One region of the Geobacillus sp. PLS 41 genome, then DNA from elsewhere that is predicted to be linked to it. Evidence: riboswitches for the same ligand, from Rfam matches in the RefSeq annotation. Region 1 holds a riboswitch; the other holds the start of a gene.

Region 1 (5,576 bases):
AATGTTCATGGAACAAAATTTCGGCCCGCACATCGAACAAAAATGAGCTGTTTTCGCCGCCTCAGCCGGCAATGTTTCATCATGATACTCGCGGGCCCGTTCCGGATCGAGGGATAAATTGAACTGATCGTTCCAACGAAATTCAAAGCGCGCTTTCGAGAGCGCGTCGTCACGCTGCTGAGCGGCTGGATGCCCTTTTGCCAGATCAGCCGCATGGGCGGCGATTTTATAGGCCACGACCCCGGCGCGTACGTCCTCTTTATTCGGCAACCCTAAATGTTCTTTGGGCGTTACGTAACAAAGCATCGCCGTTCCATAAGCGCCAATGATGGCGGCGCCAATCGCTGACGTAATATGGTCATACCCGGGCGCGATGTCGGTGACAAGCGGCCCTAACGTATAAAACGGCGCTCCATGACAAATTTCCTGTTCCCGCTCGACATTTTCGCGAATTTTATGCATCGGAATGTGCCCCGGCCCTTCGATCATCACCTGCACATCATGCTTCCAGGCGATTTTCGTCAGCTCGCCGAGCGTCTTGAGTTCCGCAAACTGCGCCTCATCGTTCGCATCGGCGATGGAGCCGGGGCGCAAGCCGTCGCCAAGGGAGATCGCGACATCGTATTGTTTCAAAATCTCGCAGATTTCTTCAAAATGCGTATACAAAAAGTTTTCTTCATGGTGGGCCAAACACCATTGGGCGATGATCGAGCCGCCGCGCGAGACAATTCCGGTCGTCCGGTTGGCGGTGAGCGGAATGTAATGAAGCCGCACACCGGCGTGGATCGTCATGTAGTCGACTCCTTGTTCAGCCTGCTCGATGAGCGTCTCGCGGTACACGTCCCATGTCAGCTTCTCCGGCACCCCTCCTACCTTTTCGAGCGCCTGATAAATCGGCACCGTTCCCACGGGGACCGGCGAATTGCGGATGATGTACTCGCGCGTTTCATGAATGTGTTTGCCGGTCGATAAATCCATGACCGTATCGGCGCCCCAACGCACTGCCCAAAGCAATTTTTCCACTTCGTCTTCAATCGATGAAGAAACAGCCGAGTTGCCGATATTGGCATTAATTTTCACATGGAAACGACGTCCGATGATCATCGGTTCGCTCTCTGGATGGTTAATATTGGCCGGAATAATGGCCCGACCAGCGGCGACTTCTTGGCGGACAATTTCTGGATCGATTTGTTCACGAATCGCGACAAACTCCATTTCTGGCGTAATGATCCCCCGTTTGGCGTAATGCATTTGTGTCACTGTTTTTCCGGGCTTTGCCCTCAATGGACGGCGCACAAACGGAAGCGAACGTTGGATCGCAACAGAAGACCGCTCCATTTCCTCCACATCGCCGCGCTCGACAATCCAGCGGCGGCGAAGAGGAGGCAAGCCTTTCTCCACGTCCGGTTCAAAATCGGGATCCGTATACGGGCCCGTCGTATCGTAGACACGCACCGGTTTGTTTTCCACCATTCCTTGCGGCGTTTTCGTTGGCGATAAAGCAATTTCTCTCATCGGCACGCGCACATCCGGGCGCGACCCTTCGATGTACACTTTGCGGCTTTCCGGAAACGACATAAACGAGCGGATGTTTTCCATGCGTGGCTTCCCCTTTCAACATAAAATGATGAAAAATCAGATCTGAAGCCACACCGTCTGAAGCGGGGCAAACACGAGAATAGGCGATGGCGGCCGATTCAAAATAAAAACAGGTTCCGACACCGGAACCTGATCGAAGGCAAAAGGCCAAATGAACAAGACACGTCCATCTGTTCCCGCTGCCTGCTTCCCTACGCTGGCATGACCCAGATCAGGTTCAAAGGGTCAAAGAACTTCATCGCGTTCTTTTCTCAGCCCGGCTCTCGGACTCCCCTAGCAGATAAGCGTATCACAATGATGACTGACTTTTTTTATTCTATCAGGCAATTGGCAAAGATGCAAACCATTTTATTCCAAACGTTGACTCCCACACGTCGTTTGAAAGCCCCTCTTTCTCGAAGAAAGCGTCCTTTTCCTCACTCACACAGAAAATTTCTTCAGCATTGCCCGCATCTCGTCCGCCATCTGACCGAGCGATGTCGACGAAGAGGCGATTTCCTCGACGGAAGCCATTTGTTCCTGGGTCGCTGCCGATACGTTGGCCGCACCAGACGCTGACTGTTCGACAATATTGGTCATCTGTTGGAGTGCGTCGTTCACTTGACGAGCATGCTCCGTCATTTGCTCGATGGCGGACGATACTTGTCCAATTTGTTTGCTCACTTGGCCGACCTCCTCGCGGATATGGGCAAATGATTGGCCGCATGCCGCCGCAACGTTCAATCCTTTCGCCACTTCGGCGATCACCTGTTCGGCAGACGCAACTGCCCGCTTCGTTTCTTCTTGAATGTAACCGATCAGCTCGGAAATTTGTTGCGCTGAGCGCGCTGATTGTTCTGCGAGCTTCCTCACTTCGTCCGCGACAACCGCAAACCCTTTCCCTTGCTCGCCGGCGCGCGCCGCTTCGATCGCCGCATTGAGCGCCAACAAATTCGTCTGCGACGCAATGCCGGTGATCGCTTCCGTAATCTGTCCAATCTCGTTGGAGCGCTCCCCAAGCCCTTTCACCACCTGGCCGAGCGTTTGCACATGATCGTAAATGAACTGCATTTGCTTGGACATTTGTCCGATTGACTGCTTGCCGTCCTCTGCTTTCGCCGATGTTTTCTCAGCCTGGTGCGCCACTTCTTTCGTATGGAAAGCGACGTCGCTCAATGTTTGGGAAATATCATGCACGGACGCGGCGGTGGTGCGAACAGCATCGGCCTGCTCCTCCGCACTTGCCGCAAGCGTTTCCATCGTTGTCGCAATTTGCTCTGTCGCTTTCGTCGTCTGTTCGGCGACGGCGGCAAGCTGCTGAGAATATTGCGCTACTTCTTCGGCATGATGTTGGACTTGCCCCATCACACTTTGCCAAGCGTTTGCCATATCGTTTAACGACGCCGCAATCGGCCGCAGCTGCTGGACGCGATCAAGAGGTATGCGCACCGTCAAATCTCCGCCTGTCATCTTGCCTAAATGTTCGTTAATAACGGCAATCGGGGCAACAAACCGTCGATAGTTGAGCGTTGCCGAAACGAAGCCGAGCATCGCGCCAAACAGCACCGTAGCAACAAGCGTCCACCAAAATGCCGCCCCGCGAATGCCGTTGACCAGGCATGTGGCCATGCCGATCGCCGCTGTGCCAGGAATGACAACGAACATTGTGCGGATAATATAACTGGATAAAGACAAAGTCGTTCTCCTCCTTTTCCATTATGCAATCGTCTTTTCTTTATCTTCACCGCTTAAATAGATTCGTGAATGATCATTCATTTTCCTTCCTGGCCATAATCATGAATGTGTGGATTTGCAAAGATTTTCTAGTCTAAAAGGCTGGTGAAAAACAACGGATTCGCTCGGTTTGGGAGAAATCGCAAGGAATTAAGTTGTGGCGCCGCAAGACTTTTCAATTTGAACAACAGTGTTGAAGAGCAATATTCCCTCTTAAATCGCCAGCCTTCTAAAAGGCTGGTGATTTAGTGAAAAGCCGCGGAAAACGGAATCTCTTCTCAAATTGAGAAGTCCTGTAAAATCAACGCTTCTCTTTCAGCCGAAAGCAACGGGTTCGGCGAAATCGGTCGTTTTTCACCAGCCCTCTAAAGGGCTGATGATTTAGTGAAAAACGCGGCTGATCCCGGTCGTTTTTTCATTTGAGAAACATTGAGAAATCAACTTTCATTTTTTGGAGAAATGCCGCTGATTGGCGTGCGACAGCCTTTTTTCACCGGCCTTCTAAAAAACAACAAGGCCCCACTCAAAAGCGTCATTCTTTTGATCGTTGATGATCCGTCACGAAAGATAAGAAAAGGCGTCCCGACCCTCTTGGGACACCCCCTGCTGTTTTCTGCTTTACACCGTCGGTTTTTCCGTTGTCACATACGTCCCAGCGATAAAATCGTGAATCGACCGTTTGTCTTCTCTCGCAGCGACCATAATCGCACTAATGATGAGACCAATGCCAAACGTGATAAAGTATACGAGTCCGCCAACGAACGAGCGCAAAAACATCGTGCCGACCCCAACTTTTCCGCCGTTGACTTTCGCAATCCGGATGCCAAGCATCCGCTTGCCGACCGTATATCCGTACCAAACAGCCGGGACGATTAACGCGTAAAGGATGTTCGCTAATGACGTAAACCAGTTCGTTTCCCAACTGCCAGTGATGAAATAGCCGATGATCGAAATCGGAATGCCAACGACAATCGCATCCAACAAGTTAGCCAACAGCCGCTTCCAAAATCCAGCCGGATTCGTCACCGCCATATGTCTTCCCTCCTGTTGCCTTTTCTATATTGTATTCGCAATCAACAGCGTAATTGTCTTTATTTTAACCTGAATTGTGGAAAGGAATCTATACTATAGTTTGGTGTTTGCCGCCATTATTGGGCGGCAGGAGTGAATGCGTCTTTTCACGATTCGTAAAAAAGATAGCCCAAAAGGCCATTTTTGCAACCGAGACACAGTTGGCTGCCGTGCCGTTTCATACATAAAGAAAAAGCAGCTTGTGAAGCGGATCGATCATCCGAATACAGGCGGCTTTTCCCCTCGTTTAGCCAAGCTTGGCCACCACCGCCGAAAAATCGTCCGGAAGCGGCCCTTTTTGCGCAAAATGGCGGCGCAGATGGTCCAAAAGCACCTGCTCGTCCAATAAAATATGCGGCGTTAGCGCATCGCGGAACGCTTCAATCTTTTGCCGAACGGATCCCGCCCCCCCTTCAATCGCCCCGTCGGAATACAACACAAGCGTCGCCCCCGGCTCGTAGCGCAACCGGCCGCTGTCGACAAAAAGGCGCGGAAGCAGCCCGATCGGCGCGCAGCCGCGGTCCAACTCCGCCACCGTTCCGTCCGGTTGGAACAAAAACCCCGGCGGATGGCCGGCTGATGCATATTCAATCATCCGTTCCTTGACATCCACAAGAACATACACGGCGGTGAAATAATACGTCATCCGCCCGTTTTCATGGTACAACTGGCGCATATGGCGGTTCAACTCGCGAAACACTTCCGTCGGAACGATCCCTTTGCGGATGACGCCGTTTAAGAGCGAGCGGACCGACATGCAAATGAGTGAAGCCGCTGCCCCATGACCCATCACATCCATTAAAAAAATGCCGTACCGCTGTTTGTCGATCGGATACCAGGCGTACATATCGCCCCCCAGCTCCCGTGATGGGATGTACGTTCCGGCAATCTGGATTCCTTTGGCCGACAACGGCTTGCTCAACACGCGCTTTTGCACCTCGCGGGCCAGCCGCAAGTCATCTTTCATCGCTGCGATGTATGGGTTCTCATAAGTTGGACCGGCAAATAAAAACAAGTAAAAAGCGATTCCTCCATCATGGCCAGGCACAGCCCGCACCGTCGTCTGCCTGACATAGACCGAACCGTTTTTCCGCCGCCAGCGCACCCACCCCCTCCATTCTCCACTTTCCCCAGTTCCCGCTTGAATCACCTCATAAAGCCAGGCCTCGTAATAACCCGCGTAAAGCGTATGC
Region 2 (5,576 bases), 200 kb from region 1:
CTTTCGAACTACCCGGTCCGTCCGCATAAAAATGCGACGCGTTTTAAGCTGAAGCCGTACGAGGCGCGCGTATACATCTGGAAAGAATAAGAAGGAATTTGCCTTTCCGTGTTGAATGAATCAATGAATACGGAAAGGATGGTAAAGGCTGCCGATTCTTCGGCGGCTTTTTTCTTCATGCATAATAGAAGGATGATGCTGCGCAAACAACACCCGGGAAACCGCCGGCTGGGCGGGGCTTTTTTGGCGTCATCCTGCCGGGAGAACGGTGAAATCACATTTTGCTTAAACGGCGGCATATGATTATGTTATACTAACAAATATTAAGGGACACGAAATACATAGTTCGCAAGGGGGATCGGTATGGGAGCGGAGCAGCAGCCGCTTATTGCAGAACAAAAAGAAAAAATATGGACGAAAGATTTCGTTTTGATTTGTTTGGCCAATTTTTTTGTGTTTCTTGGGTTTCAAATGACGCTGCCGACCATTCCGCTGTTTGTCGAGCATTTGGGCGGCAACGATCAGCTGATTGGCGTTGTCGTTGGTGTGTTTACGTTTTCGGCGCTCATCGTCCGTCCGTTCGCCGGCCATGCGCTTGAGACGAAAGGGCGCCGGTTTGTGTTTTTATTGGGTCTTCTCATTTTTGTCATTTCTGTCGGTTCCTACAGCTTGATCTCAAGCATTTTCCTTCTCTTTTTGATGCGGGTCGTCCAAGGAATCGGCTGGGGGTTTTCAACAACCGCTTCCGGAACGGTGGCGACGGACATCATTCCAGCGAGCCGCCGCGGGGAAGGAATGGGCTATTACGGGCTGTCCGGAAATATCGCCTTGGCGTTTGGTCCGTCGCTTGGACTTGTGCTTGCCGCTATGATTCCGTTTAGCCATCTGTTTGCCATTTGTGCGGCGCTTGGAGTCGCTTCGGTGCTGTTTGCCGCCGCGATCACGTATAAAAAAGTGGAAGCCGTGCATGGCAAAGGGGCGAACAGATGGGATTTGTACGAAAAAAGCGCTTTAACTCCGTCGGTGCTGTTGTTTTTCTTGACGGTGACGTTCGGCGGCATCGCCTCATTCTTGCCTCTATATACGGCGCAAAAGCAGATCGGCGGCCTGCAGCTGTACTTTTTGCTTTATGCGCTTGCCTTGATGGTGACGCGAACGTTCGCTGGCCAGTTGTATGACCGAAAAGGGCATCGGGCCGTCTTTCTCCCTGGTGCGGGGCTTATTTTGCTGGCGATGCTTCTTCTCGCTTGGCTGCCGGGAGAATGGGCGTTGCTTTTGGCGGCGGTGCTGTACGGTTTCGGCTTTGGCATGGTGCAGCCCGGGCTGCAGGCGTGGTCCGTCGAGCGGGCCCCTGCCCACCGCAAGGGAATGGCGAACGCGACATTTTTCTCCTTTTTTGATTTAGGCGTTGGCGTTGGGGCGATGGTGTTTGGCCAAATCAGCCATTGGTTCGGCTATCCGAGCATTTATTTAGCTGCTAGCGGTTCGGTGCTCCTTTCGATGCTTGTCTATCTGTCGGTCTTGCATAAAGAACAATCGCTTCGCCCCAGGGAACGAAAAAACGCTTAGGGATAACCCCTAGGCGTTTTTTCTGCCCAGCGGCGCATCGAAACGGCCTTTGAGTGCGGCTCGTCACCGCCGGGAATGCACTTCGTAAATGGCGAATTTTAAGTAGTCGCCTTCTTCCGCGGCAAGGAGTTTCGGGTGGTCGTAGCCGGCGCCGTTCCAATATACTTGGCGCAGCACTTTTTTCGCGTCAAATGCCGCATCAGCGATCATCTCTTGAAATAGGTGCGGGCGGACGTGGTACGAGCAGCTTGATGTGACGAAAAAGCCGCCGTCTTTGACAAGCTTCAATCCGTTTAAGTTAATGTCTTTATAGCCGCGCAGCGCCTTCGGGACGGCATGGGCCGATTTCGCGAACGCCGGCGGGTCGATGATGACGACATCCCACTGTTTGCCGGCGCGCACCGATTCGCGCAAATAGTCGAAGGCGTTGGCGACGACAAATTCAACGTTCGTGAATCCGTTTAACGCGGCGTTCCGTTTCGCTGTTTCGATGGCATGTTCAGAAATATCGACGGCAGTAGCATGTTTTGCCCCATACAGACAAGCGTTTAGCATAAACGAGCCGGTATGGGTGAAGCAGTCGAGCACGGTTGTCTCCGGACCGATGAGCGGACGAAGAGCGGCGCGGTTTTGCCGTTGGTCGAAGAAAAAGCCTGTTTTTTGTCCGTTTTCAATATCGACGATGTATTTCACGCCGTTTTCCTCGATTTCGATTTCCGTTTCCGCTTCCCCGTACCAAAAGCCTTTTTCTTGTTTGAGACCCTCAAGCTCCCGAACGGACACATCGTTGCGCAAATAAATGGCCCTTGGGGCAAACACGTCAAGCAAGCCGCGCAAAATCCAGTCTTTCCGCCTTTCCATGCCGAGCGCCAAAATTTGCACAACAAGCACATCTTCATATTTGTCGACGATCAATCCGGGCAAAAAGTCGGCTTCGCCATAGACGGCGCGGCAGGAGCGAACGCCGGGAATCATCCGTTCACGGTACGCCCACGCCTGACGGATGCGGTCGATGAAAAAGCGCTCATCGAGTTCATCGTTTGGGTTTTGCGTCAAGACGCGGACGATGATTTGCGAAGCGGGGTTGATATATCCTTTCGCCAGCCAATACCCTTGATGATTGTAAACGTCAACGAAGTCGCCCGGCGCAGCATCGCCTTCGATGCGGTCAACTTCACTTTGAAAAATCCATGGATGCCCTTGCTCAAGCCGTTTTTTCCGTTCTCTTTTCAGGATGACCTTCGCCATCGTTTCCACTCCCATTCCGTCGTCAATTGCTGCGTTTCCATCATAGCGGATTGCAACGCATAGCGCAACGTCGGAGAAAAAAAGATTGACAATCGTTCGTGCCATGGTATGATTAAGTGTAAAGAAAACTGAAAATTGCACCATCATCCACTAGGGGGGCCTTTAGAAAGGCTGAGATCAAAGTGTGCCTTTGAGACCCTTAGCACCTGATCTGGGTAATGCCAGCGTAGGGAAGTGGAGGAGCAGCACAGCAAGGCTAGGCTTTGCCTTGCCAACGTCGCATGCCCACGCCGCTTTCTTTACGCCAATCGGCAAAGGAAGCGGCGTTTTTATTTTGCCAAAAAGGGGGAAAACGAATGTCATTTGCCAAACAATTGCGCCAAGCGGCCGATCCGATCTGGCAGGCGAGTTTCCGCCATCCGTTTGTTCAGGAGCTTGGCCAAGGGACGCTTGCGCGCGAGAAGTTTCGCTATTACGTGATGCAAGATGCCTATTATTTGCGCCATTTTGCCCGCGTGCAGGCGATCGGGGCGGCGAAATCGCCGGATTTGGCGACGACAGCCCGGTTGGCGCACCATGCACAAAGCACGTGCGAAGCCGAGCTGTCTCTGCATGAAACGTTCGCCGAGCTCTTGGGCATTACAGAAGAGGAAAGGGCGGCGTTCATTCCGGCGCCGACGGCGTACGCCTATACGTCGCACATGTACCGCGCGGCGTACGAAGGGCATCTCGGTGATGTTATCGCCGCCATTTTGCCGTGCTACTGGCTGTATTACGAAATTGGCGAGCGCTTGAAAACGTGCCGCCCGAACGATCCGATTTATGAAAAATGGATCGGCACCTACAGTTCGGACTGGTTCCGCTCGCTTGTGGAAGAGCAAATCGCGCGGCTTGACGACATCGCTGACGAGGTCACCGAAGAGGATCGCCATCGGATGAAGCGGCATTTCCTCATCAGCAGCGAATATGAGTACGAGTTTTGGGAGATGGCGTATCGGCTTGAGCAGTGGCCGTCGGCTGAATTGGCGGCGAGCCGTTGACGTGAGACAAGGAGGAGAACAGGATGGAAGTGAAGACAAAAGGGTTAAGATTGGTGGATATTTTAACGACGATCGTCATTGCGATTGTGTTTGGCGTTATTTACAAATTATGGGGACCGCTATATAGCGCGGTGGGAGCAGTAGGGTTTCATCTCGATCAATTCATTTACGGCATGTGGTTTATCGCCTCCTCGCTCGCTTATTTGCTCATTCGCAAGCCAGGGGTGGCGTTGCTCGCGGAGATTGCGGCTTCGTCCGGCGAGCTGATCATGGGATCGCAATGGGGGCTTGAAGTGCTCATTTACGGGGTCGTTCAAGGGCTGTTGGCCGAGCTCGTCTTTGCCGCCTTCCGCTATCGGCGCTTTGATACGTTCGTTGTATCGCTCGGCGCGGTCGGGGCGACGATTGGCTCGCTCATCATGGACTTTTACAAAGGCTATATTGAGGCGCTCGCCCCATGGAATATGGCGCTCTTTTTGCTGGCGCGTTTTATCGGCGCCATCCTCATCTCCGGCGTGCTTGCTGTTTCATTGGCGAAAGCGCTCGAAAAAACCGGAGTGACGCAAATGTGGCGGCCGGCCTCGAAAGACGATTACGATGCATTGAACCGGTAAGGCGGCGAATGGCGATGAAACAAGCAATTGCGATTGATCGGCTGCGCCTGAAATTTCCCGGGAGCGACGGGCTGCTGTTTCGCGACTTGTCGCTTTCGATTGCCGAGGGGGAGAAAGTGCTCCTCCTTGGTCCGTCCGGATGCGGCAAGTCGACATTATTGCAAGTGATGGCTGGCATCATTCCCCGCTCGATCGATGTGCCGATGAAAGCGGAGCGCCTTAAGCGGCCGGAACGGTGGGGCTATGTTTTCCAAGATCCTGATGCGCAATTTTGCATGCCGTATGCGGACGAGGAAATCGCTTTTGCCCTCGAAAATCGAAGCGTGCCGCGCCACGAGATGCCCGTCCGCATCCGTGCCCTGCTGAACCAAGTCGGTTTGGAGATCGCTCCGCATACGGATATTCATACGCTTTCCGGTGGAATGAAGCAGCGATTGGCTCTTGCTTCGGTGCTGGCGCTTGAGCCGGATGTCTTGTTTTTGGATGAGCCGACGGCGCTGCTTGATGAAGAAGGGACGAAGGCGGTATGGCAAACGGTGAAGCAGGTGGGCCGCGGCAAAACGGTCATCATCGTCGAGCATAAAATTGACCATGTGCTCGACTTTGTGGATCGCATTGTCTTGTTCGGCCGCGATGGGCGCATCATCGCCGACGGCGAGGCGAAGGCGGTGTTTTCCGACTATAAAGACGTCATTGCCGCTGAAGGGATTTGGTATCCAGGCGTCTGGGATGACTATGACCGGACGGCAAGGCGGCGAAATCGCCATCGAGGCGAGGAGCTTCTTCGCCTCGCCCGTTTTCGCGGGTTCCGCGGCCGGGAGGCGAAAATCTATGTTCCTGAAGCAACGGTGCACGCCGGCGAATGGATTGCCGTCACCGGAAAAAACGGCGCCGGTAAAAGCACGTTGCTGCACGCGCTTATGCAACTCATCCGCACGGACGGAGAGTATATGCTGCTAGGCGCCGACATCAAGCGGCAACACCCGCTTTACCGCCATATTGCGTTTGTTTTCCAAAATCCGGAATGGCAATTTGTCGCCCATTCCGTTCGCGAAGAGCTCGCCTACTCGCTTCGGCTTGAGGGGCGGCCGAAAGAGGAAATTGA

The links. Region 1 has a riboswitch for thiamine pyrophosphate ahead of thiC (phosphomethylpyrimidine synthase ThiC). Riboswitches for the same ligand answer to the same signal wherever they lie in the genome.
Region 2: it holds a riboswitch for thiamine pyrophosphate, as region 1 does, so the genes downstream of both, tenA (thiaminase II) here and thiC (phosphomethylpyrimidine synthase ThiC) in region 1, are expected to answer to the same signal.

Annotation. Positions count from the first base shown of each region.
Region 1 covers NZ_CM151395.1:116,452-122,027, forward strand. The annotation lists gene thiC (phosphomethylpyrimidine synthase ThiC) at 1-1,599, opposite strand, end outside; TPP riboswitch at 1,771-1,884, opposite strand; gene ACVX3G_RS00560 (methyl-accepting chemotaxis protein) at 2,020-3,273, opposite strand; gene ACVX3G_RS00565 (RDD family protein) at 3,931-4,344, opposite strand; gene ACVX3G_RS00570 (PP2C family protein-serine/threonine phosphatase) at 4,631-5,576, opposite strand, start outside.
Region 2 covers NZ_CM151395.1:3,433,893-3,439,468, reverse strand. The annotation lists gene ACVX3G_RS17180 (glycoside hydrolase family 13 protein) at 1-90, shown strand, start outside; gene ACVX3G_RS17175 (MFS transporter) at 364-1,569, shown strand; gene ACVX3G_RS17170 (class I SAM-dependent rRNA methyltransferase) at 1,633-2,817, opposite strand; TPP riboswitch at 2,960-3,067, shown strand; gene tenA (thiaminase II) at 3,174-3,857, shown strand; gene ACVX3G_RS17160 (ECF transporter S component) at 3,881-4,471, shown strand; gene ACVX3G_RS17155 (ABC transporter ATP-binding protein) at 4,486-5,576, shown strand, end outside.